One region of the Nonomuraea gerenzanensis genome, then DNA from elsewhere that is predicted to be linked to it. Evidence: riboswitches for the same ligand, from Rfam matches in the RefSeq annotation. Region 1 holds a riboswitch; the other holds the start of a gene.
What was found. A riboswitch is a leader RNA that binds a small molecule or an ion and turns the genes downstream of it on or off. The one in region 1 is predicted to bind glycine.

Region 1 (14,793 bases):
AGCAGCGGTACGCCGGACTCGCTCGCCTCGATGACGGCCGGGTGGAAGTTCGCGGTGGCGGTGCCGGACGAGCAGATCAGCGCGACGGGCCGCTCGGAGCGCTTGGCGAGGCCGAGCGCCAGGTAGGACGCCGAGCGCTCGTCCACGCGGACGTGCAGGCGCACCCGCGACTCGGCGTGCAGGGCCAGCGCGAGCGGGGCGGAGCGGGAGCCCGGGGCGAGCACCACGTCGGTCAGGCCGCAGCGCACCAGCTCGTCGACCAGTACGGTGGCCAGCGCGGTAGCGGGGTTCAACGTGACGCCTCCTGCATCCGGCGAAGCCACTGGGGAGATTCAATCTCAAATTCCGACAAACACTGAAAATCTACTGGGGGTCGCCGGACCGCCAGCCGGCCGTCCACCGGCACCAGCGAGTCCGCCACCACATCGCCCGACAGCAGCGGCATCGTGCCCAGCCCGCACGCGTACGGCAACGCGGGCAGCGCCGCCGCCAGCGCTAACCCGGCCGCCAGCCCCACGGACGTCTCCACCGCGCTGGACACCACGGCCGGCAGCCCGCACGCCTCCACCACGCGCAGCGCGGCCCGCACGCCGCCCAGCGGCTGCACCTTGACCACCGCCACGTCGGCGGCCTCGGCCGCCCGCACCCGCAGCGGGTCCTCGGCCCTGCGGATCGACTCGTCGGCCGCGATCGGCACGTCGCAGGCCCGCCGCACCGCCGCCAGCTCCTCCAGCGTGGCGCACGGCTGCTCGGCGTACTCCAGGTCGTAGCGGTCGAGCCGCTTGAGCCTCCGCACGGCCTCGCCGGCCTCCCAGGCGCCGTTGGCGTCCACGCGCAGCCGCCCGGCGGGCCCGAGCGCGTCGCGTACGGCCTCCACCCTGGCGAGGTCCTCCGCGAAGCCCTGCCCGCGCTCGGCCACCTTGACCTTCGCCGTGCCGCAGCCGGAGCGGCGCACCAGCTCGTGGGCCTCCTCCGGGTCCACGGCCGGCACGGTCACGTTGACGGGCACGCTGTCGCGCACCGGCTCCGGCCAGCCTTCGAACGCCGCCTCGCGCGCGCACGCCAGCCACCGGGCGCACTCGCGCGGGCCGTACTCGGGGAACGGCGAGAACTCGCCCCAGCCCGCCGGGCCGTGCAGCAGCACCCCTTCCCTGACGGTCTGCCCGCGGAAAGGCGTGCGCATCGGGATGCTGAAGACCACCGGAGCCGCCGGAGCCGCGGATCCCATGGAAGCCATGGGAGCCGTGGGAGCCGTGGGAGAACGCGTCACGACCCTCCCCTGCGCCGCTGTCCGACCTGTCGCCATTAACCTTACGAGCATGTGGAGGAACCCGTCGCATCCGGACCGTCCGCTGCATGCCATTGTGCAGCCTCCGGGACCTGCCCTGTTCGCGGCGGTGCGCGACGCCCTGTCCGGTGACGGGCCCGCCGTCCTCCCGCTGTCCCCCGGCCACGCGGAGCCCGCGCTGGCCGCCCTGCGCCCCACGCATCTCGGCGGCGTCCCGCGCGGCGACGGCGAGGGCGTCCCCGGCGACGTGGCGGTGGTGATCGCCACCAGCGGCAGCACCGGCGCCCCGAAGGGGGTGCTGCTCTCCGCCGGCGCCCTGCGTGCCTCCGCGGCTGCCTCGCTGCGCCGCGTGGAGGCGGCCGAGGGCGAGCGCTGGCTGTGCTGCCTGCCCGTCTCCCACGTCTCCGGCCTTCAGGTCCTGGTACGCGCCCTGCTGTCGGGCAGCGAGCCGATCGTCCACCCGGCGTTCGACCCCGAGGCGGTGCTGCGCTCCGGCGCCGACCACGTCTCCCTGGTGCCCACGCAGCTGCACCGGCTGGTGGAGGCCGGGGCGGACCTGTCGGTGTTCAGGACGATCGTGCTCGGCGGCGCCGCCGCCCGTCCCGGCCTGCTGGAGCGTGCCAGGCGGCTCGGGGCGCGGATCGTGACGACGTACGGGTCGAGCGAGACGAGCGGCGGGTGCGTGTACGACGGCCGCCCGCTCGACGGCGTGGACGTCAAGATCGGCGACGACGGCCTCATCAGGATCGCGGGCCCGGTGCTGTTCTCCGGTTACCGCTTCGGCGTGCCCGCCGACCCGTTCGACGGCGGCTGGTTCGTCACCTCCGACCTGGGCGAGCTGCGCGAGGGCCGCCTGCGGGTGCTCGGCAGGGCCGACGACGTGATCAACACCGGCGGCGAGAAGGTCGTCGCGGGCGCCGTGACCGAGGTGCTGGGCGCCCATCCGGAGATCGCCGACGTGGCGGTGATCGGCACCCCGGACCCCGAATGGGGCGAGCTGGTCACCGCCGTCGTGGTTCCGGCCAACCCCGACACACCTCTCACGCTTGCGCAATTGAGGGCGTACTGCCGCGATAGGCTTCCTCCCCATGCCGCCCCGCGCGAGCTGCGGTTCGTCACCCGGCTGCCGCTGCTGCCGAACGGCAAGACCGATCTGGTGCGGCTGAGGACAGGAACCTGACGAGTTGCGGCTGCGTCCAATTGGGGAGAAGGAGGGAGCCTTCATGAACCAGACCCGCAAGATGTGGGCATCCGCGGCCGTCGTCGGCGTCATCGTCGCCGGAGGCGCCTCAGTCGCGGCGGCCGCCTCGGCGGGCAAGCTCGACCAGGTCGCGAGGGAGACCCGAGCCGTGGTGGAGAAGGCGTCACCGTCCGGTCAGCCGGCCCCCGAAACCACGGACGACGGGGTCGTGGTCTCCACCGAGGTCAATCCCGATCCTCGCGAGGTCATCGAATACTGGTCGGACGAGCGCATGGAGGACGCCGAGCCCATGCCGATGCCCGAGGTGTCACCCGGCGAGTTCGGGGTCGGCTCCGACGAGATCCAGCCCGGCCCGGGCGAGCCGGGGCTGACGGAATAGACCGAGCCCGGGGGCGGTTTCGACTTGGGGCGATCCGCCCCTTTTCCATCCCGCAGGGGCGTACGGGAACAAATGACGGCGATTGGCGTTATTGATACTGGTGCGCCGTGCGGACGCGAACCCGCCCCACCACAACCTGCCTGATCGCTTCCACTCCGTACGGAGGAGGTGTCCTCATGCCCAGAACCGCCGTGGCGACCCCACCCGCAACTCTCGACCAGCTGATTGAACGAGGGCGAGCCCAGGGTCACCTTTCTCTGGCGGAGCTGCGTGACGCATTCGCCGAGGCCGGCATCAGCCCCTCTGAAGGCCGCACGATCCTGCGCGAGCTGTCAGAGGCCGGCGTGAGCCTGGCCGCAGAGGGCGAACCGTCTCTCAGCACCACCGCCCCGAAGAAGACCCAGAAGAAGCCGTCCACCGCCAAGAAGACGACCTCGCGGGCAAAGACTACCGGCCGCAAGCCCGGCGAGGCAAAAATCTCCGCGACCGCCGGTACGCCGGCCGCCGCCGACGGCGCCACGCCGCCCGCGGCCAAGCCGGAGCACGAGGAGGACGTGCCCGACGACCTCGTGCTGAGCGAGGACGCCGAGCTGGAGAACGAGCCGCTCGACCTGGACGACACGCAGTCCGTCATGGGCGACTCGGTGCACACCTACCTCAAGTCCATCGGCCGCCGCACCCTGCTCACCGCCGCCCAGGAGGTCGAGCTCGCCAGGCGGATCGAGGCCGGGCTGTACGCGGAGTACAAGCTGGAGACCCAGCCCGACCTGCCCCCGTCCGTCCAGGAGGACCTGCACCTGGTCATCGAGGACGGCAGGCAGGCCAAGGACCACATGCTGGAGGCCAACCTGCGGCTCGTGGTGTCGGTGGCCAAGAAGTACACCGACCGCGGGATGTCGCTGCTGGACGTCGTCCAGGAGGGCAACCTGGGGCTGATCAGGGCCGTGGAGAAGTTCGACTACACCAAGGGCTTCAAGTTCTCCACCTACGCCATGTGGTGGATCAGGCAGGCCATCCAGCGCGGCTTCGCCGACTCCGCCCGCACGATCCGGCTGCCCGTGCACGTGCTGGAGATGCTCTCCAAGCTGTCGCGGGTCGAGCGTGACATGCACCAGCGGCTGGGGCGCGAGCCCACGCCGGAGGAGCTGGCCGTCGAGCTCGACAAGACGCCGGACCAGATCGAGGAGCTGCTGCGCACCAGCCGCCAGCCGATCTCGCTGAACGCGACGATCGGCGAGGACGGGGAGACCACGATCGGCGACCTCATCGAGGACGTCGACTCGCCGGAGGCGTCCGAGATCGTCGACCGCCAGCTCCTGGGCGATCAGCTGCGGGGCGTGCTCGACAACCTGTCGCCGCGCGAGTCGAAGATCATGGCGCTGCGGTTCGGGCTCGTGGACGGCAAGCCGCACACGCTGGACGAGATCGGCAAGCACCTGGGGCTGACCCGGGAGCGGATCCGGCAGCTGGAGAAGGAGTCGCTGTCCAAGCTGCGGCACCCAAGCAACACGCGGCCGTTGCTGGACTGGGCCAGCTGATACGAGAGCCCCGGCACTTCGGTGCCGGGGCTCTTCGCACTTTCCCGAACGGCGCCCGTGGCCGGCCGGCTCCGGTGACGCGGAAGCACAGGCACGGCAACGGCCGGCACCGGAGGCAGCTCCGCGGAGACGGCCCCTCACTGGTGGCCGGCCTGGCATCGCCCCCGCCGCGCCCCTGCCCCGTGCTGCTCCGACCGCGCGTCTCCCGAAACGGCGGCGGCCAGGCCGAACGGCAGCATCTCGCCGACGGCCGGCCGAGCGTCACCCCTGGCGCCGCACCACCAGCACGTCACCCCAAGGGGCGGACGGCTCAGGCCGTGGCAGGCAGCGGGCGCGGGACGCGGGGGATGCCCCACATCCGGTTGTCCTCGCGCAACGTGCGCAGCCGCTCGACCTCAGCCGTCCACATGGCCCCGGCGGGCGTCGCCTTGGCCTTGCGCCGCGCGATCCGATCGTCATAGGCCTTGACCCCGAAGGTGGCCCGCTGCCCCGCCTCGGCGGCCCTCAGCGCCTCCGTCAGCGCCTTGTCGAACGCCCGCCCCGCGGCGAGCAGCTCGATCTCGTCGACCGCGGCGGCACGCAGCTCGCGCAGCGTCTGCTCGGCCTGCCTGGCCTTGTCGAGCAACTCGGGGAAGCTCTTGGAGATCTCCTGGTCCGCGTGGTAGCGGACCTCTGCCTCCCGGCTCACCCGCGGACGGAAAAACGCCATCGACCCGGCCCTTTCAACGCTGTCGGTACTCGTTCAACCGCCTAGCGTACGCCGTCCCGCGACACGGGCGGAAATCGCCCCGGAGCGAGCGCCTTTACATAGTAAGATGATCACCATGCCCGCCAAGAGACCGCCGGTGCCCCTGTCCCGCGAGCGCATCATCGAGGCAGCGCTCCACATCGCCGACAGCCAGGGCCTGCGCAGGCTCACGATGCGCAGGCTGGGCGACGCCCTCCAGGTGGAGGCCATGGCCATCTACCACCACCTCCCCCGCGGCAAGGAGGCGCTGATGGACGCCCTGGCCGAGCACGTCACGGCCGTGCACGTCGAGCAGGGCTCCTCCTGGCAGGAGACCGCCAAGGCGTGGTGCCGGGCCAGCAGGGAGCTGCTGCGCGACCACCCGGGCGTGCTGGCCCTGGCCCTGACCAAGCCGCCCAAGGGCGCCACGGCCCTGGCCATCAGGGAGCAGGTCGAGCAGCTCGCCGACGGTGGCCTGGACGACGCCGCCGAGGCCGTACGGGCGCTGCGGGCCTTCGTGTTCGGCAGCGTGGCGGTCGAGGTGCAGCAGTCGGGATGGGCCGACCCAGAAGTTGATGAATGGGTCAGGAGGGACGAAAGAGCGGATGTGGACTTCGAGCGCGGACTCGACGCTCTTCTCAAGGGATTGCAAACGTGATGCGCGTGTCGCGCTTGGACCGTTATCCTGCATAAGGCACGCTGTGTCGAAGGTCACACGATCCAGGGATCCTCCTGTAACAGTCCGAACGGGCTATGTCGGAACGAGTGACGTACGTCGCACACTTGCCAGCACAACTACCCGAGCCGGCTCCCGCCCCTCCAGACCGGGAGCGTCCCACGAGATATCGGAGGCACGCCGATGTGCCCGCACGACCCGGCCTGTCCGGATGCCGAGGCGCCAGACCGCGAGGCGGCACGCACCCTCGCCTGCCACCCCGAGCAGGGGTGGAGTCTGCTCTGCAATGGAGTCGTCCTGTTCGAGGACACCGGTGAGCTCCTGCCCAGCGGCACCGTCATCGCCCCGCACCGGCCCGTGGTCGGCGCAGCCTGACGATCCCGGCGAGCACCTCGCCGGGCCCGCGCCCGCGACGGACCGCTCGCCCACGCGCCGGGCCACGCGCCCGGAGCGACCTCCCGCCCGCACGCCGGGCCGGCGCCCCGCGTCACGACCCGGGGCGCTCCGCATGACGAACGGCCGACGCCTCAGCGAGCGACGCCTCACCGGAACAGCCGCCGGCATCCCGCACCCAAGTCCAGGCGACCCGCATCGGCCCGCACAGGTCCAGGCAGTCCAGGCAGTCCAGGCAGTCCAGGGTCCCGGACCAGCCCGCACGCCGCTCAGCCGTTCCGGATCGGCCCGCAGGCTCCCGGCGGCGCGAATCGTCCCGCAGAACGCCCTGCCCGCGCACAAAAGGCCGGTCACGCGTAGTTCATGATCCATTCGGCCACGATCTCGCCCACCTTCGCGGGGTCACGCTTGAGGTCGTGATTCTCCCCCGGCAGCACCACCAGCCGCGCCGCATCCACAGCCTCAGGTATCCCGAACGGATCCCGGTCCCCGTTCACCACCAGCACATCCACCCCCGCCCCCCGCAGCTCATCGGCCCTGGACCGCTCCGGCCGCCCCGGCGGGTGCAGCGGAAAGGCCAGCGCCACCACCGCCGAGGCCCCCACCGCCTTGGCCGTGCGGCACGCCACCCGGGCCCCGTTGCTCCGCCCGCCCTGCACCACAGGCAGCTCCGCCCGATCGGCGCGCAGCTCGCGCAGGACGATCTCCCACGCCTCGTCCTGCTTGACGGGCGAGCCGGGCGCCCGCGCCCCCGCCACCCTGAACGCCTGCGTCACCCTGGCCACACTGGCCCCCGCCGCAAGTGCCGCGTCGCGTACGGCCAGCAGGTCGGGGGCGTCCACTCCCCCGGCCGAGCCGTGGGTCAGCACCAGCAGCAGCCGCGGGTCGGCGGCCTCCTCGATCTCCACCAGCGCCGGCCCTCGCGGCGTCATCACCTGCATGGCAGCACCGTACCTGGGGAGGATCGGCCCCTAGCCCTCAGGGCGGATGACGGCGCGCCGCGCGGCGGGGATGATGTGCTCTATGCCAGACAAACGCCTCCGGGACGACCTCCAGGCCACGCTCGACGCACGCCGCGATCTGGGCCCGGAGTACGAAACCGCGCTGATCGACTCGTTCGTGGAGCGCCTCGACGCCACGATCGCCGCCCGGGTGCGCTCCGAGCTGCATCACCAGGACCCCGTGCGGGCCAAGGGCCGCCATCCGAGCGCGCCCATGGTGCCGATCGTGCTGGGTTCGCTGGGCATCGGCGTGCCGCTGACGGCCATCGCGGCCAGCGCGGGCGGCCCGGGGCTGCTGGTCGCGTGGCTGTCCATCGTGGTGATCAACGTGGCCGCCGCCGTCGCGATCATGCGCAGGTCCTGACGCGCCCCCAGCGGCTCAGCCGTCCCGGTGGTAGCGCAGCCGCACCTCCGCGGCCAGCGTCTCGTCCTCGTGCTCCAGCCCGTACGACCAGACCCGCCCCGCATCCTCGTCCCGCCCCCGCAAGGGCAACGTGCGCGCGAGCAGCTCGATCGCCAGCGCGCCCGTCTGCGCGTCGGCCCCGCCCTCGACGCTCTCGGCGAACTCGGCGCAGGCCAGCTCCAGATGCGCGATACCGAGCTGAACCCGCAGCCCCGGCACCTCATCCCCGGGGGCGAAGTCCAGCGCGTCCAGGAGCACCTCCGCCGCCGCCCCCGGCTCCCCGTGCTCCAGCATCAGCTCGGCGAGCTCCGCGGCGGCGTGCGCGCCGGCCCGCTCCTCGCCGCCCCGCGCGCCCGTCTCCATGGCGGCGCGGAACTCCTTCTCCGCCTCCTCCAGGTGCCCGCCCCGCACGGCCAGCCGCGCCAGCGCGAGGTGGGCCAGCGGCACGTACGCGGCGGTGCCCACCCCCAGCACGGCCTGCCAGGCGGCCCTGGCCTGCTCGTCGCGGCCCTCGCGCTCGAAGCCCTGGGCGAGGTGGCAGGCGGCCTGCGCGGCGTACTCGGGGTGCCCGGTGGCCAGCGCCGTCCTGGCGGCGGCCCTGGCGCCCTCGAGGTCGCCGCGCTGTTCGAGCACCACGGCCAGGCCCACCGCGGCCTGCGCCCTGTCGGGCCCGTCGGGGTCCGCGGCCAGCTCGCCCAGGATGCGGGCGGCGGCGTCGAGATCACCGTGCTCGGCCAGCCGGCGGGCGGTGTCGAGGGGCGGGGTCTCCAGCTCTGAGGACGTCAAGAGAGCTCCTTGTGGGACGGTCGCACCGAGCCTAACGACTATCGGCGATCATGTCTGCTCACTTGACACCGAAGGACTGGCCGGAGCCCCCGCCTCCACCGGCGGACGTACCCGGAACTGCCAGAACACGTTCCAGGACAAGCCCGGCGAACCGCGCGCCCCGCGCGTGTCGCCGGGCCGGGTGATCAGTCCTCGTAGGCCTCGAGGGGCGGGCAGGAGCACACCAGGTTGCGGTCGCCGTAGGCCTGGTCGATGCGGCGCACCGGCACCCAGTACTTGTTCTCGCGCAGCGACGGCAGCGGGTAGGCGGCCTCCGAACGCGCGTACGGGTGCGGCCACTCGTCTGCGGCGACGGACTCGGCCGTGTGCGGCGCGTTGCGCAGCGGGTTGTCGGTCTTGTCGTACTCGCCGGAGGCCACCTTGGCGATCTCGCCGCGGATGGCGATCATGGCGTCGACGAACCGGTCGAGCTCGTTCAGGTCCTCGCTCTCGGTCGGCTCGATCATCAGGGTGCCGGCCACGGGGAACGACATGGTCGGCGCGTGGAAGCCGTAGTCGATGAGGCGCTTGGCCACGTCGTCCACGGTGACGCCGGTCTCCTTGGTGATCTGCCGCAGGTCCACGATGCACTCGTGCGCCACCAGGCCGCCGCGGCCGGTGTAGAGCACGGGGTAGTGCGGGGCCAGGCGCCTGGCCAGGTAGTTCGCCGACAGGATGGCCTGCTCGGTGGCGGCCGTGAGGCCCTCGGCACCCATCATCCTGACGTACGCCCACGAGATCGGCAGGATGCCCGCCGAGCCGTACGGGGCCGCCGACACGGGGCCGACGGGGGTGCCGTTGTGCAGCGGGTGGCCGGGCAGGTAGGCGGCCAGGTGGGCGCGGACCGCGACGGGGCCGACGCCGGGGCCGCCGCCGCCGTGCGGGATGCAGAACGTCTTGTGCAGGTTGAGGTGCGAGACGTCGGCGCCGAACTCGCCCGGCTTGGCCAGCCCGACCAGCGCGTTGAGGTTGGCGCCGTCGACGTACACCTGGCCGCCGGCGTCGTGCACCTTGGCGCACACCTCGGTGATCGTCTCCTCGTACACGCCATGCGTGGACGGGTACGTCACCATGATCGCCGCCAGCGCGTCGCGGTGCTTGTCGATCTTGGCGTCGAGGTCGGCCAGGTCCACGTTGCCGTCGTCGTCGCAGGCCACGACCACGACGCGCATGCCGGCCATGACGGCGCTGGCGGCGTTCGTGCCGTGGGCGGAGGACGGGATGAGGCACACGTCGCGCTCGCCCTGGCCGTTGGCGCGGTGGTAGGCGCGGATGGCCAGCAGCCCGGCGAACTCGCCCTGGGAGCCCGCGTTCGGCTGGATGGAGACGGCGTCGTAGCCGGTCACCTCGGCCAGCCAGCCCTCCAGCGTGCCGATCAGCTCGGCGTACCCCTCGGCCTGCTCGGCGGGCGCGTACGGGTGGATGGCGGCGAACTCCGGCCAGGTGATGGGCTCCATCTCGCTGGTCGCGTTCAGCTTCATCGTGCAGGAGCCGAGCGGGATCATCGAGCGATCCAGCGCGATGTCCTTGTCCTGCAGCCTGCGCAGGTAGCGCAGCATCGCGGTCTCGGAGCGGTGGCTGTGGAAGACCGGGTGGGTCAGGTACGGGGTCTCCCGCAGCAGATCGGCGGGCAGCGCGTCGGCGGCGTCCTCGGGGGTCGCCTCGGCGCTCACGCCGAACGCCGCCCACACCGCGGCCACCTCGGCGGCGCCGGTCTTCTCGTCGCAGGCGACGGAGACGTGGTCGGCGTCCACCTGCCAGAGGTTGACGCCGCGCTCGGCGGCGGCGGCCACGACGGCGGCTGCCCTGCCGGGCACGCGGGCCAGCACGGTGTCGAAGAACTCGCCGTGCACGACCTCCACGCCCGCGCCGCGCAGCCCCTCGGCCAGGGCGGTGGCGTGGCGGTGCACGCGGTGCGCGATGCCGCGCAGGCCCTCGGGGCCGTGGTAGACGGCGTACATGCTCGCGATGACGGCGAGCAGCACCTGCGCGGTGCAGATGTTGCTGGTGGCCTTCTCGCGGCGGATGTGCTGCTCGCGGGTCTGCAGGGCCAGGCGGTAGGCGGGGTCGCCGTCGGCGTCCACGGACACGCCGACGAGCCGTCCGGGCAGCTGCCGCTGCAGCCCCTCCCGTACGGACATGTACGCGGCGTGCGGCCCGCCGAACCCGAACGGCACCCCGAAGCGCTGCGATGACCCGATCGCGATGTCGGCCCCCAGCTCGCCGGGCGCGGCGACCAGCGTCAGCGCGAGCAGGTCAGCGGCGGCCACGACCAGCGCGCCGGCCTCGTGCGCCGCGGCGGCCACGGCGCGGAAGTCGCGCAGCCGCCCGGACGCTCCGGGGTACTGCACCAGCAGCCCGAAGCACTCGGGCAGCTCGCCCTGCAGGTCGTGCTCCACCAGCGTGATGCCGAGCGGCTCCGCCCTGGTGGCCAGCACGGCCTTGGTCTGCGGCAGCGCGTCGGCGTCCACCACGAACACGTCGCTCTTCGACTTGCCCGCCCTGCGCGCCAGCGTCATGGCCTCGGCGGCGGCGGTGCCCTCGTCCAGCAGCGACGCGCCCGAGACGGGCAGGCCGGTGAGGTCGGAGACGACCGTCTGGAAGTTCAGCAGCGCCTCCAGGCGGCCCTGCGAGATCTCCGGCTGGTACGGGGTGTAGGCGGTGTACCAGCCCGGGTTCTCCAGCAGGTTGCGGCGGATGACGCCGGGCGTGACGGTGTCGTAGTAGCCCAGGCCGATCATGGAGGTGAGCACCCGGTTGCGCCCGGCCAGCGCGCGCAGCTCGGCGATGGCCTCGGCCTCGCCGATGGCGGCGGGCAGCTTGAGCTTGTCCTTGGCTCTGATCGCCTCGGGGACGGCCACCGCCACCAGGTCCGCGACGGATTCGAAGCCCACGGCCTCGAGCATGCGCTGCTGCTCGGCCTCCGAGGGGCCGATGTGCCTGGACGAGAACGGCGGAGCTGACAGATCGGTCATGGGGTGTGCCTCCCGAGGCTCATGGAGACCGGCGCCAGGGCGCGGACGAGTGCCGGATCTCCCCCTCTGTCAGCGCGGCCCCCGCGATGTGCGCCGGTGCCACGACCTGAGAGCTTCACCCCCGGTGGGGCTTGCACCGTCGGTGAGGCGCGCCTGGCGGGTGCGCCTGCTTTCCAGAGTTGCCTCACCCGAGCGGTACTGGATGCCTGAGAGATTCCGGGGAGGGTTGCTCCTTCGGCGCCCCGGGACCAGGTGCCCGAGGACTCTCCCGCACGGGGTCGTCAGCCTTGCTGTCCTAGATTACTACGGTAGGCCCGGATAACCGGTCACCGGGCCGCGCCAGCGCACGCGAGAAGTACGCACAGGCGGACTACAGGCGGAGGAAGGTCACGCAGGAGGAGGGTCAGCCGGTGCGGCGCGCGCGGCGCCTGCGGGCCAGCTCGTCAGCGGGGTGGTCGGCCGGGACGGTGTCCTCGACCGCCGCGCGTTCCCCCGGCAGCTCCGCGAGGGATCCCTCGACCTCCCGCCAGACGCGCCCGAGCGCGATCCCGAACACACCCTGCCCGCCCTGGAGCAGATCGATCACCTCGTCGGCCGAGGTGCATTCGTACACGCTCACGCCGTCGCTCATCAGCGTGATCTGCGCGAGGTCGGCGACCCCGCGATCACGCAGGTGCTGCACAGCCGTGCGGATCTGCTGCAGCGACACCCCGGTGTCGAGGAGCCGCTTGACGACCTTGAGCACCAGGATGTCGCGGAAGCTGTAGAGCCGCTGGGAGCCCGAGCCGTGCGCCGCCCTGATGGTGGGCTCCACCAGCCCCGTGCGCGCCCAGTAGTCGAGCTGCCTGTAGGTGATGCCGGCCGCGGCGCAGGCCGTCGGCCCGCGGTATCCGATGTCGCCCGGCAGCGACGTCGGCTGCTCGTCGAAGAGCAGGCCCTGCTCCCCGGCACGCTGCCGCGCGCTCTCGCGCCGCACCGGATCTTCCTGGCCGGCCGTCTTTCCCTCGCCGCTGCTGACCGCCACGCGGACCTCCGGCTTTCTCTCATCCCGTGGCCTGATCTGGGGGTTCGTAAAGGGCGACCACGGGTTTCACTTGCACCGTAGGACCGTGACCATGCTCAGTCAACGATCCGGCTCGGCGCGTCGTGAAGCGTAAATGCACTGAAATACCTACCCCGCCCTGCCGAAGTCCTCGGGAGTGATCGTGTCAAGGAACTCCCTGAACTTCTCCACCTCGTCCTCCTGGTCGTCCGGGATGATCACCCCGGCCTCCTGGACGACTTCCTCACTGGCGAAGATGCGGGCCCCGGTGCGCAGCGCGAGCGCGATCGAGTCGGAGGGCCGCGCGCTCACCTCCACGCCGTTGGAGAAGACCAGATCGGCGAAGAAGATGCCGTCGCGCAGCGCGACGATGTTGACCGCCCGCAGGCCGACGCCCAGCGCGCTCAGCACGTCGCGGAAGAGGTCATGGGTCAGCGGCCGCGGCGGGGGCTCCTCCGCCTGTGCCAGCGCGATGGCCGTGGCTTCGGTCATGCCGATCCATATGGGCAGGAACCGCTCCCCGTGTGCCTCCTTGAGCAAGACGATCGGCTGATTTGTGGGCATCTCAACTCGAACGCCCACGACCTCCATCTGCAACACGGGCTGCTCCGTATTCCTGACCGGTCACCCGGCACAGCTCTTCGATCATCGCTTCTGCTGACTTGGCTTCGCAATTCAACGTAACACCCGGCGGGCCTGGAATGTGCCTCCGCCTCCCAGCTCGCTACGGTCTCAACGCCCCAGGACCGATCGGACGCCCGTGCGCACAAGGGACGCGTGCAGGTCGAGCAGCAGGGTGGAAAGCTCCCTGGCGACCTCGTCGGCCTCGCCGATGGCTCCCGGGCGGCGCCGCTTGAGTATGGGGGCGACCGTCTGCTCCACCAGACCGGCCTCCCGCTCGGCCGCCGCCTTGACCGCCCGCAGGTGGCGGGCGTGCAGGCCGAAGCGGGCCAGGGCGCCCACGGTGCGGGCCACCTTGAGCGCCTCCTCGTCGTAGCGCCTGGCCACGGGGGCCAGCAGGCCGTAGTCCTCCAGCTCGGCGAGGGTCTCCTCGTCGATCGCGGCGGCCTCCAGCAGCTCGGCCCGGCTGAGCCTGGTCTCCTGCGGCTGCTGCAGGGCGCGCGGGCGGCCGAAGCTCTCGGCCATCCTGTCCTTGATCACCCGCAGCGGCAGGTAGTGGTCACGCTGCTCGGTGAGGATGAAGCGCAGCTGCTCCACGTGCAGGTGGGTGAACTTACGGTAGCCGGACGGGCTGCGCTCGGGCTCGATCAGGCCCTCGCCCTCCAAGAACCTGATCTTGGAGATCGTCACGTCGGGGAACTCGCCCTGCAGGAGCGCGAGCACCTCCCCGATGCTCATGTGCGAGCGCGCAGCCTGAGAAGTCATACCGCCTCCCGCGGACGGCCGCCCGTCACCGTGAGTCGCTCACCGCACCCGCTCATACGCCGGCGTTGCCCCGCATCAGGAACAGGAGGCGGAACTTGCCGATCTGCACCTCGTCCCCGGAGTGCAGGGGGACCTCCTCGATGCGCTCCCTGTTGACGTAGGTGCCGTTGAGGCTGCCCACGTCGCGCACCGAGAACTGGCCACCGCGGTGGCGGTAGAACTCGACGTGCCGGCGCGAGACGGTGATGTCGTCGAGGAAGATGTCGCTCTCAGGGTGACGCCCGGTCGTCGTCAGGTCCTTGTCGAGCCGGTAACGGCTGCCCTGGTTGGGCCCCCTGGTGACCGTGAGCAACGCCGTGCCGGGCGGCAGCTGCTCGACCAGCGCCCGCTCGGCCAGGAGCATGTCGCCTGTCTCAGCCTCGTACGCCTCGATTCCCGCGACGGAGATCGTCGATGTGGTATCCCCGGAGACCTCGGGTCTGGTCAGCGGTGACCCACAGCGGGAACAGTAACGGGCATCCTCGGGGTTGGCGTGCCCGCACTGCGTGCAGTAGACGCTCGGCATCGATCGGCTCGGCCTCCTACCGCGAAGACGCGGCGACGGTGCTCAGGGCGCGCCTCGCTTCGCTTTTTCAAGTTTGCGAATGCCGCAACTTACGCTGATCAGCGGCAAAGGTCAAGGCGGGGCGCTGCACGTTGGTTTGGACGCAGACAAAGTTACCGCCGCCCCCGCCCCGTGGTCCATGCCGCCGCGCGTTTCTACATTACGATCTTGCGGCACTGCCCGGGCACATCTTCGGTAAACCCTTTCCGATCACAGCGTGTGACGCTATCACCCCACGGCCAGTTCCACGATGCGGGCCCAGCGTTCGATCAGCGCCTGGGCGGCGTCCATGTCCCCCGCCTCGGCCCACAGGTCGGTGACGGGCTCGGCGGCGGCGGGCAGCACCAGCACCCAG
Region 2 (14,793 bases), 2.9 Mb from region 1:
TGGCCACGGCCACCCGCTGCTGCTGGCCGCCGGACAGCTCGGTCGGCCGGTGCGAGAGCCGGTCGCGCAGCCCGACGGTCTCGATCACCTTGTCGAACAGCACCTGGTCGGCCTGGCGGGCGGCGATGTCGAGGGGCAGGCGGATGTTCTGCTCGGCGGTGAGCGTGGGCAGCAGGTTGAAGGCCTGGAAGATGAAGCCGATCCGCTCCCGGCGCAGCAGCGTGAGCCGCTTGTCGCTGAGCCCGGTCAGCTCCACGTCCCCGATGTGCACCGTGCCGGAGGTGGCGGCGTCGAGGCCGGCCAGGCAGTGCATGAGCGTGGACTTGCCGGAGCCCGACGGGCCCATGATCGCGGTGAACGCCCCGGTGGCGAAGGCCACGTTCACCCCGCGCAGCGCGTGCACCTGGGCGTCGCCCTGGCCGTACACCTTGGTCAGATCGGTGGCCACCACGGCTGGCGGGGCCTGGCGCCGGGTCTCAGTGAGCGTCACTTTCACTCCTTGTCGTGATTTGCAGCCGCGACTCACGCTAGGAGTGGAAATTTCAGATCTTGTGGGCCTTGAGGAGGGACTTCATGTGCGCCGGTGGATGACCCGGGTCAGACTTTCGGCCGATGCGTGGGCACCACCAGCCCGGCCTCGTACGCGAAGACCACCACCTGAGCCCGGTCGCGCAGCCCCAGCTTGGCCAGCACCCGCCCCAGATGTGTCTTGACCGTCGCCTCGGCCACCTCCAGCCGCGCCGCGATCTCCAGGTTGGACAGGCCGCGCGCCACCATGAGCAGCACCTCCCGCTCGCGCGGCGTCAGCTCGCCCACCCCCGACGTCAGGGGCGCGTCGGTCGGGAGCTGCGCGGCGAAGCGGTCGAGCATCCGGCGCAGCGTGGTCGGCGACACCACGGAGTCGCCCGCGTGCACCACCCGGATGGCGTTGACCAGGTCGGCCGGCGGCACGTCCTTCAGCAGGAACCCGGCCGCGCCCGCCTTGACCGCCGCGAAGGCGTACTCGTCGAGGTCGAACGTGGTCAGGATGAGCACCTTCGGCCCGTCGATGTGCCGGGTGGCCTCCACGCCGTCCATGGCGGGCATGCGCACGTCCATCAGCACCACGTCGACCTCGGTGGTCTTCAGGATCTCCAGCGCGGTGGCGCCGTCACCCGCCTCCGCCACCACCTCGATGTCCGGCTGCGCCCCGAGCACCATCCTGAACCCGGCCCGCAACAGCTCCTGGTCGTCGACCAGCATCACTCTGATCATTCACGCCGCCTTCGCCATGGGCAACCTGGCCAGCACCTCGAAGCCGCCGCCCTGCCGGGGGCCCGCCGAGACGGCGCCGCCGTACATGCCGACCCTCTCACGCATGCCGATCAGGCCGTGCCCGTCGGAGCTCACCGGGGCCGCCGCGCCCCGGCCGTTGTCGGTCACGCGGACGAGCAGCTCGGAGCCGAGGTAGTCGATCTCCACGGCGGCCTCGACACCGGGGCCGCCGTGCTTGAGCGCGTTCGTCAGCGCCTCCTGGACGATGCGGTAGACCGTGAGCTGCTGGCCCTCCGGCAGCTCGGCCGGCGCGCCGCCGACCCGCAGGCTGGCCGGCACGGCCGAGTCGTGGACGAGCTCCGCCAGCTGGCCCAGGCCCGGCTGGGGGGTGTAGTCGGTGCCCACCGCCTCGTTCTCGCGCAGGACGCCCACCAGCCTGCGCATCTCGGCGAGCGCGGCGCGGCCGGTCTTGGAGATGTTCCTGACGGCCAGGCGGGCCTGCTCCAGGTCGCTGTCCATGGCGTAGCCCGCGCCGTCGGCCTGGACCACCATGACGCTGACGTTGTGCGCCACCACGTCGTGCAGCTCCCTGGCGATCCTGGCGCGCTCGGCCGCCGCCGCCATCCTGGCCTGCTGGTCGCGCTCGCGTTCCGCCCGCTCGGCGCGCTCCTCCAGGCCCTCCAGGTAGCGGCGGCGGGTGTTGGCGTACAGGCCGGTCAGCCAGACCGTGACCACGAAGATCGAGCCGCTGAAGAACATCCCGAACGTGGCCATCTCCCAGTTGAGCAGCACCAGGAACACCCCGAGCTCCGCCACCAGGCACGCGGCCAGCGCCCACCGGAACGTGCACTGGTAGGCCACCCCCCACAGCGCCACCAGCACCGCGAGGTTGGCGGGCTGCGGAGCGGTCTCCGCCAGCCATTGCCCGAAGCTGACCAGCGCCACGACGGCGAACGAGGTCAGCGGCCTGTCACGCCACCACAGCGGCACGATCAGCGCCGCCGCGAGCCCCAGGTAGCCGGCCACGTGGAGGAGGACGTCGCCCCCCGGCGGGGTCGTCGCCGCGAACGGCACCGCGAGGAGGGCGCACAGCACCCCCAGGGGGGCCACCCTGAGGACACCGGCCATTTTCGCGTGGCGCGTGGACCACGCCCGTACCCTGCCGAACACATCATCACGATATGTAGCGCCGGTGGGACATTGGTCCGCCTGGAGGCGGAAGTAGGACTACGACCCAGGTCTTACATGGATTTGCTCTTACATGGGGCTTACGGTGGCTTTGGCATCCTCTATTACTGGGAGCGCCCCTTGCGGGGCGAGTAAAGGGAGATCGTGATGGCGGATCATGATCGCGACGCCGGGTCGCGCGGCGAAGAGGAAGCGCCGCGCGACCCGACCCCGTCGGAGCCGACTACTGGGCCCGATACTGGGCCGACCAGTGGGCCGACCAGTGGGCCGACCAGAGAGCTGCCCGAGCCGGGCCCGCTCAAGTACGGCGAACAGGCTGATCACGCCTATACCTACATCCCGCCCGCCCAGCCGGAACCCGCCCCATGGGAGCGCGGTTCCTCCCTGTTCGGCGGCTTCCTGCGCCGCAGACGCACCCAGGTCATGAGCGCCGCCCTGGCCGGGCTCTTCGTCGGCGGCCTGCTCGGCGGTGTCACCGTGGCGGCCTTCAACGACCTGGCCGACGACGGCGACAGGTACGACGTGTGGATGGAGGCGCCGGGCTGGGGCCGGCACCACGACTGGGGCCCCGGACGGATGGGGCCGGAATGTTACGCGGGTGAGGACCACGGCTACTGCGTGCTGCCGCCGCCGGCCGAGGTGGAGCCCGTCCCGGAGGACGATCTGCTTCCGGAGCCCACGTACACGGGCTGACAGGTGTGCGGGCGGGGGGACTCGAACCCCCACAGTGTCTCCACCAACAGGACCTAAACCTGCCGCGTATGCCATTTCGCCACGCCCGCGCATCCCCCGCCGCAGCGGGCTGGACACAGTTTAGCGCTCCGCATGGGAGCCGGAGGCGATTGTGACGACGCGGAGACCTTCGCCGGGGCCCTCCTGGACGGAGGGCCCACAGGCGGTCAGGAGAGGCCGAGCTTCTTCGTGAGCGAGGCCACGTGGCCCGTCGCCTTCACGTTGTAGAGCGCCTGCTCCACCTTCCCGTCGCCGTCGATGACGAACGTCGACCGGATCACCCCCACGACCTCCTTGCCGTAGAGCTTCTTGGTGCCGTACGCGCCGTACGCCTGGTGCACGGCCAGGTCGGGGTCGGACAGCAGGGGGAAGGTGAGCGCGTCGCGCTCGGCGAACTTGGCCAGCTTCTCCGGCTTGTCCTTCGACACGCCGAGGACGACGAAACCTTCGGCCGTGAGCCGCGCCAGGTTGTCGCGGAAGTCACAGGCCTGCTTGGTGCAACCGGGAGTCATCGCGGCAGGATAGAAATAGAGGATCACCCGCTTGCCGCGGTAGGTGTCGAGTGACACGGTGCCGCCGTCGGCGGTGGGTAGCGTGAACTCCGGCGCGGCGTCGCCGGGCGTGAGTCTGGTCTCGGTCAATGGGCCCTCCTGGGTTCTTCCCGCCAACCTACCGGCCCGGCCGTTGTGCCGGACGGCACGCCGACCTGACAGACTGATCACGACCAGAACGGACGGAGCCCGCTCGGCATGCGGTGCGGGGCACGCGTACGGTCGGAAGGAGAGCCATGGCTGACACCGATCCCGACGAGCTGGAGCGGCGCATCGCACGGACGCGCGCGGAGTTGGCGCACACGGTCGACGCCATCGCCGACCGGGTGAGCCCCAAGCGGGTCGCCGAGCGCACGGTGGCCGACGTCAAGACCAGGGCGGGCCACTTCGTGGCCTCCGTGGGCGACGCGCTCGGGGTGACGCCGCGGCCGGTCGAGTTCGGCGACAACCCCGACCAGGTGTGGGAGGAGGAGCGGCCGGAGGTGGGGCCGCTGCTCATCGGGGTCGGCGCGGTGCTGGTCGTGGGGGCGGCCATCGTGCTGTGGCGCCGCAGCCGCCGCCGGCGCCGCTAGAGGAAGGTCTTCCCCTCGCCCCGATACGTCGGCACCGACTCCACCACGGCGTCGCCGTCGATGAGGTGCAGCGCGTCGAAGTGCTCGCACAGCTCGCCCGCCTTGGCGTGCCTGAACCACACCCGGTCGCCGATCCGCAGGTCCTGCGCCGCCTGGCCGAGCAGCGGCGTCTGCACCTCGCCCGCGCCCTCCTCGGGCGCGTACCGCAGGCCCGCGGGCAGGTACGGCTGGGGCGCCCTGGTCGGGCCCACCGGCCCTGAGGCCAGGTAGCCGCCGCCCAGCACGGTCACCGCGTCCGGAGCCGGGCGGCGCACCACCGGCAGGGCGAACAGCGCGGCCGGGTGTCCGGTGAAGCGGCGGAAGAAGTCGAACAGCCGCGGGTGGAAGAGGCCGGAGCCCGCCGCCAGCTCCGTCACGGCCTTCTCGCGGGTGGTGAGCTCCAGGGAGCCGGTGCCGCCGCCGTTGACGAACTCCAGGTCGGCGAACTGGCGTACGGCGTTCACGATCCGGCCGCGGCGCAGGATGAGCTCCCTGGCCGACAGCGACTGCATGAGCCGGATGAGGCGGGCGCGGGCGGCGTTGGCGGGCGGGGCGTCGCCGACCCCGGCGATCTGCCCCTCGTACGCCAGCAGCCCCACCAGCCGCAGGCCCGGCCGCTTGGCGATGTCGGCGGCCAGGTCGGCGGCCTCGTGCGGCTCCCTGACAGGGGAGCGCAGGGCGCCCACCCGCCGGCCGAAGGCGACGTAGGCGGTGTCGAGGTCGAGGCAGAGCCGGATCTCGGCCCGCGGGCGCACCCCGGCCACGGCCGTCTCGATGTGGCCGAGGTGGGCGGTGGAGTCGATGGTCACGGTGATCCGCGCGGCGGCGCGCGGATCACCTGCCAGCGCGGCCAGCGCCTGCCGGTCGGCCGTGGGGTAGGCGACGAGGACGTCGGTGAAGCCGTTCGCGGCCAGCCAGAGCGCCTCGGGCAGCGTGTACGCCATGATGCCGCGGAAGCCGTCCATGGCCAGGACCCGCTCCAGCAGGGGGCGGCTGCGGACGGACTTGCTGGCCACCCTGATCGGCTTGCCCGCGGCGCGGCGCACGAGGTCGGCGGCGTTGGCCCGCATCGCGGCGAGATCGACGACGGCGAACGGGGGTTCGAGGGCCGCTGTGGCGCGGTCGTAGCGCTGGCGGTCATCCATACCGGCAGCGTAACCGCATAAGGGGCAAAAGAACATGAGCCTTGTTCGCGTTAGTCGCCGTCCCCGTAATGTTCGGGCAAATCGGCGGCGAGGGCGCGGTTCAGGCCATGCGGGGCCCATGTACGTCTGTCGTTGTGATGACCACGCTTCAGCAGATACTGCCCGGCGCCGTCGTCGCCCCGCGGGACACCGGCCTGCGCAGGGCGCGCAGAGTGCTCAGGCCGGCGCGTACCGTCCCGGGAGCCCTGGTCGCGCTCACGCTGACCGCCGGACTCGGGGCGACCGCGGCGGAAGTGGTGTCGGCACTGCTCGGCGCCCCCCTCGGCTGGGTGCCGGTGGACGAGGTGGTCGCGCTCGCGGGCCGCACCACCTGGCCGGAGACGGCCACCGCCGCCCTGGTCTCGGCCGGGGCGGGCACCCTGATGGTGCTGCTGGCGCTCGTGCCGGGCCGCTCGGGGCTGGTGCCGGTGGAGACGTCCGACCCGCTGATCGTCATCGGCATCACCCGCTCGGGCCTGCGGCGCACGCTGTGCGCGGCGGCTCGGCAGGTGGCGGGCGTGGACAAGGCCCGCGTACGCCTGCGCCGGCGCACCATCGAGGTCACGGTCAGGACGGGCACGGAGAGCTCGGGCCAGATGCTCAGGCAGGTCGGCACGGCCGTGGGCGACCGCCTCGCGGGCGTGGGCACGCTCGGCACCGGCGAGGTCGTGGTACGGCTGCGCAGGAGGGCCGGTTGATGCGTCAGTACCCTGGTCACCGCGTCGGCCTGGCGGTCGTCGGAGCGACGCTGCTGGGCGCGGGCGGATACGCCTGGCTCCGCGGCCACGACCGCTTCTTCGACCTCCCGCCCACCGCCAAGGTCCTGCCCGCCCACGCACACAGGGCACTGGCCGAGGACCCGTGGCCGCTGTGGTTCCTCGCCCTCGGCCTGCTGCTCCTGGCCCTGGTCACGCTGCGCTGGCTGCTGGTCGGCCTCGGCTGGGGCCGCCGCGGCACCCACAACGGCACCGGCACGGCCATGCTGTTCGTCGGACTCAAGGGTGTGGACGGGCTGAGCAGGACGGGCGTGCGGGTCGCGGAGGACCGCCTGAGCATCGGCCTGACCTGCCCGTCGGCGGCGGACGTGGGCGCGGTGGTGAGCAAGCTGGACCAGGACATCGTGGGGCGCATCCGGCGCGAGGTACGCGACGACGAGACGCCCACACTGGTCCGGCTGCACGTGCGCCGCTAGCGGCTCAGCACTCGATCACATTGACCGCGAGCCCGCCCCGCGACGTCTCCTTGTACTTGTCGAGCATGTCCCGCCCCGTGTCCCGCATCGTCTTGATCGCCTTGTCCAGCGCCACGTAGTGCTTCCCATCACCCCGCAACGCGATGCGCGCCGCCGTGATCGCCTTGTTGGAGGCCACGGCGTTGCGCTCGATGCACGGGATCTGCACCAGGCCGCCGATCGGGTCGCAGGTCAGCCCCAGGTTGTGCTCGATGCCGATCTCCGCCGCGTTCTCCACCTGCTCCGGCGTCCCCCCGAGCACCTCCGTGAGCGCGGCGGAGGCCATCGAGCAGGCCGAGCCCACCTCGCCCTGGCAGCCCACCTCGGCGCCGGAGATGGAGGCGTTCTCCTTGAACAGCACGCCGATCGCCCCCGCCGTCAGCAGGAAGCGGACCACGCCGTCGTCGTCGGCGTGCGGGACGAAGCGGGTGTAGTAGGTCAGGACGGCCGGGATGATGCCGGCGGCGCCGTTGGTGGGGGCGGTGACGATGCGGCCGCCGGCGGCGTTCTCCTCGTTGACCGCCAGCGCGAACAGCGTGACCCAGTCCATGGCCTGCAGCGGGTCCTTCTCCGGCGGCTCGGACTGCAGGCGGCGGTGGAGCTGGTTGGCGCGGCGCTTGACCTTCAGGCCGCCCGGGAGCACGCCCTCCTTGGAGATGCCGCGGCGCACGCACTCGGACATGACCTGCCACAGGTGCAGCAGCCCCCGGCGGATCTCCTCCTCGGTGCGGCCGAACGCCTGCTCGTTCTCCAGCATCAGGGCGGAGATCGACAGGCCGGTGTTCGAGCAGTGCTTGAGCAACTCCTCGCCGGTGGTGAAGGGGAAGGGCAGCACGGTGTCGTCGGGCTTGATGCGGCCGGCGCCGGTGGCCTGCTCGTCCACCACGAAGCCGCCGCCGACCGAGAAGTAGACCTTCTCGCGCAGCCGCTCGCCGGAGGCGTCGCAGGCGGTGAAGCGCATGCCGTTCGGGTGCTCGGGCAGGGAGATCTTGCGTTCGAAGACGAGGTGCTCACCGACGACGAAGGGGATCTCGTGGCTGCCGTAGAGCTTGACGGTTCCCGACTCGCGCATCTGCGCGATGCGGGCGTCGACGGTGTCGACGTCCACCAGCTCGGGCTTCTCGCCGGACAGGCCGAGCAGGACCGCCTTGTCGCTGCCGTGGCCCTTGCCGGTCAGGCCGAGCGAGCCGTACAGGATGGCCTCCACCCGCGCCACCCGCTCCAGCAGGCCGTCCTCGTGCAGGCCGCGGACGAACTTGTGCGCCGCCGCCATCGGGCCGCCCGTGTGGGAGCTCGACGGGCCGATGCCGATCTTGAAGAGGTCGAAGACGCTGATCGCCATTGATGTGCGCCCTTCATGAGAGGCCGGGGCCCGCGCGGGCCCCGGCGGTTAGGTCAGGACTCGCCCGAGGTGAGAGCGGTGTACTCCTCAGGAGAGAGCAGGTCCTCGGGGTCGCCTTCCACGCGCACCTTGAACATCCAGCCCTCGCCGTACGGGTCGCTGTTGACCAGGCCCGGGTCGTCCACGACGGACTGGTTCACCTCGGTGACCTCGCCGCCGACCGGGGAGTAGATCTCGTTGACGGACTTGGTCGACTCCACCTCGCCGACGGAGTCACCCGGCTCGACGGTCGAGCCGACCTCGGGGAGCTGCACGAAGACGACGTCACCAAGGGACTCGGCGGCGAAGGCCGTGATGCCGATCGTCACGGTGGTGCTGTCGTCCAGCCCGGCCACCCACTCGTGCTCCTTGGTGTAGCTCAGGTCGTCAGGGATGTTGCTCACTTGTTCCTCCTGTAAAAGGGCAGCTCAACCAGGTCCATAGGTTCATGGCTGCCCCGGATGTCCACAGCCAGGCCTGAATCGGCGCCGGTGTCCACGTAGGCCATCGCGATGGGCTTTCCCAGGGTCTGGGAGGGCGCACCGCTGGTGACCTCGCCGACGACGACGCCGTCCTTGGTGACCGGGTAACCGTGGCGCGGCACCCGGCGGCTCCGCGCGACCAGGCCGACGAGCCTGCGCCGGGGCGAGTCGTCCTTGACCGCCTCCAGCGCCGACCTGCCGACGAAGTCGCCCGGCTTGTCGAATTTCACCACTCTGCCCAGCCCCGCGTCGAACGGGGTCAGCTCCGCGCTCAGCTCGTTGCCGTACAGCGGCATGCCGGCCTCCAGCCTGAGCGTGTCGCGGCTGGACAGGCCCGCGGGCTTGAGCCCGTACGGCTCGCCGGCCGCGGTGATCGCGTGCCAGAGCGGCACGGCGTCCTGATTGGCCACGAACAGCTCGAACCCGTCCTCGCCGGTGTACCCCGTACGGGCGATCAGCGCCTGCCGGCCGTCCACCTGGCCCGGCAGCCCCGCGTAGTACTTGAGCCCGTCGAGGTCGGCGTCGGTGAGCGTGGCGAGGATCTCCTGGGCGCGCGGCCCCTGGACGGCGATCAGCGCGTACCGGTCCGAACGGTCCTCCACCACCGCGTCGTACGGCCCGGCGCGCTCGCGCAGCTCGCCGGCGACCTTCTCGTAGTTCGAGGCGTTGGCCACGACCATGAACTCCTCGTCACCGAGCCGGTAGACGATGAGGTCGTCCAGCACCCCGCCGCGCTCGTTCACGATCATGGTGTACCTGGCCCGGCCAGGCGCCAGCGCCGACAGGTGCCCGACCAGCGCGTAGTCCAGCGCCTGGCCCGCCTGCGGCCCGGTCAGGAAGATCTCGCCCATGTGCGAGAGGTCGAACAGCCCCGCCGCCTCGCGCACGGCCCGGTGCTCCGCGGACTCGCTGCCGTACCGCAGCGGCATCAGCCACCCGGCGAAGTCGGTGAGGGTGGCGCCGAGGCTCTGGTGAACGTCTCGTAGCGGTGTCGGTCGGGACATGTGTCGCACCTCAGGACAGGAGTGGATGCCAGCATCCTCCCCCTCTGTCATCGGTGCCTGAGAGCTTCGCCCGACTTTTGCCGGACTTTCACCTTCGGCGAGGCCCGGAGGCCTGCTTTCCAGAGGACACCTCGTCCGTGCGGTCCTTTGCCTTGAGAGGTTCGCGGGGAGGGCTTGCTCCTTCAGGGACCCTGACCGGCTGTCAGGGTGCTCTCCCGCACGGTTTCGTCGGTGATGTCCGTCAGCCTAGTGCCGCGACGGGGCTGTTGTCGCGTCGCGGGCCGCACGTGAATCCCGGGGGAGCGCGGATTCAGCAGGCTTGCACGAGCGCCTCGAACAACGCGTGGTCCTCGCCTGCCTCGGGATGCCACTGCACGGCCATGGTGAACGCCCCCGGAGCCTCCACGGCCTCGATCGTGCCGTCGTCGGTGGTGGCGGTGACCGTCAGGCCGGGGGCGAGCCGGTCCACGGCCTGGTGGTGGTAGTGCGGGACCGGCACCGGCTCCTCGCCCAGCACCTTGGCCAGGCCGGTGCCCGGGACGGGGGTGACGGGCAGGTGGCCGAAGACGCCGGGCCCCGGGCAGTGCTCGGTGTGGCCGACCAGATCGGGCAGGTGCTGGTGCAGGCTGCCGCCCAGGGCCACGTTGAGCACCTGGAGGCCGCGGCAGACGCCCAGGAAGGGCAGCTCGCCGTCGAGGGCGGCCGCGAGCAGGGCGAACTCCGCCTCGTCACGAAATCTCCGGACGTAGCCGCTGCGCTCGTGCGGCTCCGCGCCGTACCTGGCCGGGTCGATGTCGCCGCCCCCGGCCAGGATCAGCCCGTCCAGGCGGCGCACCAGCCCGGCGGGCTCGCCCGCCGGAGGCAGCAGGACGGGCTGGCCGCCCGCGCGCACGACCTGCTCCACGTACATGTACGGCAGCAGCGCCGCCCGGGTGTCCTGCCACACCGTGAACGAGGCGCTCTCGGCGTAGCAGGTGATGCCGATGACGGGACCCATGGGACGTCCTCCTACAGCGGCGTGACGTAGGCACCGGAGATGCCGCCGTCCACCAGGAACTCGCTGGCCGTGATGAACGAGGCGTCGTCGCTGGCCAGGAAGGCCACCGCCGCCGCGATCTCCGACGCCTCGGCGAAGCGGCCCACCGGCACGTGCACCAGCCGCCGCTGCGCCCGCTCCGGGTCCTTGGCGAACAGCTCACGCAGCAGCGGCGTGTTCACCGGCCCCGGGCACAGCGCGTTGACCCGGATGCCCTCCCTGGCGAACTGCACGCCCAGCTCCCGCGACATCGCCAGCACCCCGCCCTTGGAGGCGGTGTAGGAGATCTGCGAGGTCGCCGACCCCATGACGGCCACGAAGGACGCGGTGTTGATGATCGAGCCCTTGCCCTGGCGGCGCATGTACGGGATGGCGTGCTTGCAGCACAGGTAGACGCTGGTCAGGTTCACCTCCTGGACGCGGCGCCAGGCGTCGAGGCCGGTCTCCAGGATCGAGTCGTCGTCGGGCGGCGAGATGCCGGCGTTGTTGAAGGCGATGTCCACGCTGCCGTAGGTGTCGTGGGCCGCGGCGAACATCCTGACGACGTCGTCCTCGCTGGTCACGTCGGCCTTGACGAACAGGCCGCCCACCTCGGCCGCGGCCTTGACGCCCGCCTCCTCGTCGATGTCCGCGCAGACCACCCTGGCGCCCTCGTCGGCGAAGCGGCGGGCCGTGGCCAGCCCGATCCCGCTGCCCGCGCCGGTGATGACCGCCACCCGATCCTGCAACCGCTGCATGTGCGCACTCACTCCGTTGAGATGAAGACGTTCTTGGTCTCGGTGAAGGCCGCCAGCGCGTCAGGGCCGAGCTCCCTGCCGAGGCCGGACTGCTTGAAGCCGCCGAACGGGGTCCAGTAGCGGACCGAGGAGTGGGAGTTCACCGACAGGGCGCCCGACTCGACGGCCCTGGCCACGCGCAGCGCCCGCCCGACGTCGCGGGTCCAGATGGAGCCGCTCAGTCCGTACGGGGTGTCGTTGGCGATCCGTACGGCCTGCGCCTCGTCCTCGAACCTGACCACCGACACCACGGGCCCGAAGATCTCCTCGGTGAACGCCCGGTCGGTGACCTCGGGGGTCAGGACGGTCGGCGGGAACCAGTAGCCCTTGCCCTGCGGGCAGGAGCCTTGCAGGTAGGGGGTCGGCGGGACGAAGCCGCGCACGCGTTCGAGGTGCTCGGCGCTGATCAGGGGGCCCATCTCGGTGGCCTCGTCGAGGGGGTCGCCGACCACGACGCCGCGGACGGCCGCTTCCAGGCGCTCCATGAAGGCGTCGTACACGCTCGCCTGGACCAGGATCCTGGAGCGGGCGCAGCAGTCCTGTCCGGCGTTGTCGAAGACGGCGTAGGGCGCGGTGCGCGCCGCCTTGTCGAGGTCGGCGTCGGCGAAGACGATGTTGGCGGACTTGCCGCCCAGCTCCAGCGTGACCCGCTTGACCTGCCGCGCCGCCGTGGCCCCGATCTCCTTGCCCACCTCGGTCGAGCCGGTGAACACGATCTTGGCCACGCCGGGATGCGCCACCAGGCGGGCCCCCGCGACCTCCCCTGCCCCAGGCAGAACCTGGAGCACCCCCTCGGGGAGGCCCGCTGCCAGGGCCAGCTCTGCCAGCCTCAGCGCGGTCAGCGGAGTCCACTCGGCGGGCTTGACGATCACCGTGTTGCCCGCCGCCAGTGCCGGGGCCACGCCCCACATCATGATCACCATGGGGAAGTTCCACGGCACGATGATCCCGACGACGCCCAGCGGCTCCTGGAAGGTGAGGTCCACGCCGCCCGGCACCGGGATCTGCTTGCCGTGGTCGCGCTCGGGGGCGCCGGCGTAGAAGTGCAGCACGTCGCGGACGTTGCCGGCCTCCCACCGGGCGTTGCCGATGGTGTGCCCGGCGTTGGCCAGCTCCAGCCGCGCCAGCTCCTCGCCGTGCTCGTCCACCAGGTCGGCGAACCCGCGCAGCAGCCGCGCCCGGTCGCCGGGCGCCACCTCGCGCCAGGCGGCCTGCGCCTTCCTGGCACGCTCCACGGCCCGGTCGACCTCCGCCTCGTCGGCGAGTTCGACGTCGGCGATGACGTCCTCCGTCGCCGGGTTGACGATCTTCATGCGCTCCCGTCACATCCGTTCGAAACCACGGAACAGCTCCCAATCCGTCACCGCCGCGTCGAAGGCGGCCAGCTCCACCCGCGCGTTGTTCGCGTAGTGCTCGACCACGTCCTCACCGAACCTCTCACGGGCCAGCTTCGAGCCCTCGAACAGCGCCAGCGCGTCCCGCAGCGTGTGCGGCACGGTCTCGGCGCCGGAGGCGTAGGCGTTGCCCTCGCAGGGGTCCTCCAGCGGCAGCTCGGCGTCGATGCCGTGCAGCCCGGCCGCGACCAGCGCCGCCACCGCCAGGTACGGGTTCACGTCGCCGCCCGGCACCCGGTTCTCCACGCGCAGGGACTGGCCGTGGCCGACCAGCCGCAGCGAGCAGGTGCGGTTGTCCACGCCCCACTTGACGGCCGTGGGGGCGAAGCTGCCCGGCACGTACCGCTTGTAGGAGTTGATGTTGGGGGCGTACAGCAGGGTCAGCTCCCGCATGCAGGCGAGCTGGCCGGCGACGAAGCTCGCGCCGAGCGGCGAGAGGCCGTACGGCCCCTGGCCCGCCATCACCGGGTCGCCGTCCAGGCTGCGCAGCGAGATGTGGATGTGGCAGGAGTTGCCCTCGCGCTGGTTCGGCTTGGCCATGAACGTGATCGACCGGCCCTCCTGGGCGGCGATCTCCTTGGCGCCGGTCTTGTAGATGACGTGGTGGTCGCAGGTCCGCAGCGCCTCGTCGTAGCGGAAGGCGATCTCGTGCTGGCCCAGGTTGCACTCGCCCTTGGCCGACTCCACGTACAGGCCCGCGCCCTCCATCTCGCGCCTGATGCGCCGCAGCAGCGGCTCCACGCGGGCCGTGCCGAGCAGGGAGTAGTCGACGTTGTAGAGGTTCGCGGGGGTCAGGTCGCGGTACGCGCGCCGCCAGGCGTCCTCGTAGCTGTCGTCGTAGACGACGAACTCCAGCTCGGTGCCGACGTAGGCGGCCAGCCCCCGGTCGGCGAGGCGGGCCAGCTGCCTGCGCAGGATCTGCCGCGGGGAGGCGGTCACGTCACCGCCGTCCTCCCAGGCCAGATCGGCCATCAGCATCGCCGTCCCCTCGTGCCACGGCACCCGGCGCAGCGTGCCGAGGTCCGGCTTCATCACGAAGTCGCCGTACCCGCGCTCCCAGGACGACATGGCGTAACCAGGGACGGTGTTCATGTCGACGTCCACCGCCAGCAGGTAGTTGCAGCCCTCGGAGCCGTGGTGCAGCACCTCTTCGAGAAAGTAGCGCGCCGACAGCCTCTTGCCCTGCAACCTGCCCTGCATGTCGGCGATCGCGAGCAGCACGGTGTCGATCCGGCCCGACGCCACCTCGTCGCGCAGCTCGGCGACGGAAAGGAACCCGGTGCTCGCTCGATCGTCCACGCTGTGCAGCTCCGATCCGGCAGAGGCGCTTTCCCGTTGATTGGGCTAGTCTCAGACCATTGATGTGCATGGCGGGATCGCTTGTCAAGGCCTGAGGACACGTTGGACGAGTCGGCGCGTTTGATGACGGTGTTGCGCCCGGTCAGGGCGGGCAACGCCTTCGAGGAGACCGTGGAACGGCTGCTTCAGGCGATCAAGCTGGGCGTCGTCCCGCCCGGTCACAAGCTGCCCCCCGAGCGGGAGCTGGCCGTCCAGCTCGGCATCAGCCGGGTGACGCTGCGCGAGGCCATCCGTGCGCTGTCCGACGCGGGCTATCTCGACGTGCGGCGCGGCCGGTACGGGGGCGCGTTCGTCACCTACGTGCCGCCCACGCCCGACGCCGGCGACCTGCGCCAGGCCGTCAACGAGATGGGCATGGCGGAGCTGTCCGACGCGCTGACCTTCCGGCTGGCCGTGGAGTGCGGCGCCGCCGAGGTGCTGGCCGCCGCCGGGCTCGCCGGGGACAAGCGGGCGGTCCTGACCCGCAGGCTCGCCGAGCTGAACGAGGCGGGGCTGGAGGACTACCGCCGCCTCGACACCGCCTTCCACCTGTCCATCGCGGAGCTGACCGGCTCCACCCTGCTCGCCACCACCTGCGCCGACGCCCGCTCGCGGGTCAGCGACCTGCTCA

Region 2: linked by a shared signal. The riboswitch ahead of gcvT (glycine cleavage system aminomethyltransferase GcvT) and the one ahead of gcvP (aminomethyl-transferring glycine dehydrogenase) in region 1 are both predicted to bind glycine.

Annotation. Positions count from the first base shown of each region.
Region 1 is NZ_CP084058.1:4,839,031-4,853,823, reverse strand. Features, by position in the region: gene menD (2-succinyl-5-enolpyruvyl-6-hydroxy-3-cyclohexene-1-carboxylic-acid synthase) at 1-293, opposite strand, end outside; gene LCN96_RS22885 (o-succinylbenzoate synthase) at 290-1,228, opposite strand; gene LCN96_RS22880 (AMP-binding protein) at 1,320-2,468, shown strand; gene LCN96_RS22875 (hypothetical protein) at 2,512-2,868, shown strand; gene LCN96_RS22870 (RNA polymerase sigma factor) at 3,045-4,406, shown strand; gene LCN96_RS22865 (hypothetical protein) at 4,717-5,094, opposite strand; gene LCN96_RS22860 (TetR/AcrR family transcriptional regulator C-terminal domain-containing protein) at 5,231-5,791, shown strand; gene LCN96_RS22855 (DUF5999 family protein) at 5,993-6,184, shown strand; gene LCN96_RS22850 (alpha/beta hydrolase family protein) at 6,553-7,143, opposite strand; gene LCN96_RS22845 (hypothetical protein) at 7,226-7,567, shown strand; gene LCN96_RS22840 (tetratricopeptide repeat protein) at 7,583-8,392, opposite strand; gene gcvP (aminomethyl-transferring glycine dehydrogenase) at 8,578-11,406, opposite strand; glycine riboswitch at 11,590-11,687, opposite strand; gene LCN96_RS22830 (MerR family transcriptional regulator) at 11,810-12,430, opposite strand; gene LCN96_RS22825 (bifunctional nuclease family protein) at 12,578-13,048, opposite strand; gene ftsR (transcriptional regulator FtsR) at 13,181-13,834, opposite strand; gene LCN96_RS22815 (FHA domain-containing protein) at 13,887-14,399, opposite strand; gene LCN96_RS22810 (mannose-1-phosphate guanyltransferase) at 14,667-14,793, opposite strand, start outside.
Region 2 is NZ_CP084058.1:1,922,340-1,937,132, forward strand. Features, by position in the region: gene LCN96_RS09360 (ABC transporter ATP-binding protein) at 1-490, opposite strand, end outside; gene LCN96_RS09365 (response regulator transcription factor) at 598-1,254, opposite strand; gene LCN96_RS09370 (sensor histidine kinase) at 1,255-2,424, opposite strand; gene LCN96_RS09375 (hypothetical protein) at 2,590-3,135, shown strand; tRNA gene LCN96_RS09380 (tRNA-Leu) at 3,142-3,224, opposite strand; gene bcp (thioredoxin-dependent thiol peroxidase) at 3,342-3,815, opposite strand; gene LCN96_RS09390 (DUF3618 domain-containing protein) at 3,962-4,297, shown strand; gene LCN96_RS09395 (amino acid deaminase/aldolase) at 4,294-5,481, opposite strand; gene LCN96_RS09400 (DUF6286 domain-containing protein) at 5,619-6,218, shown strand; gene LCN96_RS09405 (hypothetical protein) at 6,218-6,712, shown strand; gene LCN96_RS09410 (L-serine ammonia-lyase) at 6,717-8,093, opposite strand; gene gcvH (glycine cleavage system protein GcvH) at 8,147-8,536, opposite strand; gene gcvT (glycine cleavage system aminomethyltransferase GcvT) at 8,533-9,618, opposite strand; glycine riboswitch at 9,653-9,748, opposite strand; glycine riboswitch at 9,749-9,846, opposite strand; gene LCN96_RS09425 (gamma-glutamyl-gamma-aminobutyrate hydrolase family protein) at 9,929-10,615, opposite strand; gene LCN96_RS09430 (3-oxoacyl-ACP reductase) at 10,627-11,391, opposite strand; gene LCN96_RS09435 (aldehyde dehydrogenase family protein) at 11,400-12,743, opposite strand; gene LCN96_RS09440 (glutamine synthetase family protein) at 12,753-14,123, opposite strand; gene LCN96_RS09445 (FadR/GntR family transcriptional regulator) at 14,247-14,793, shown strand, end outside.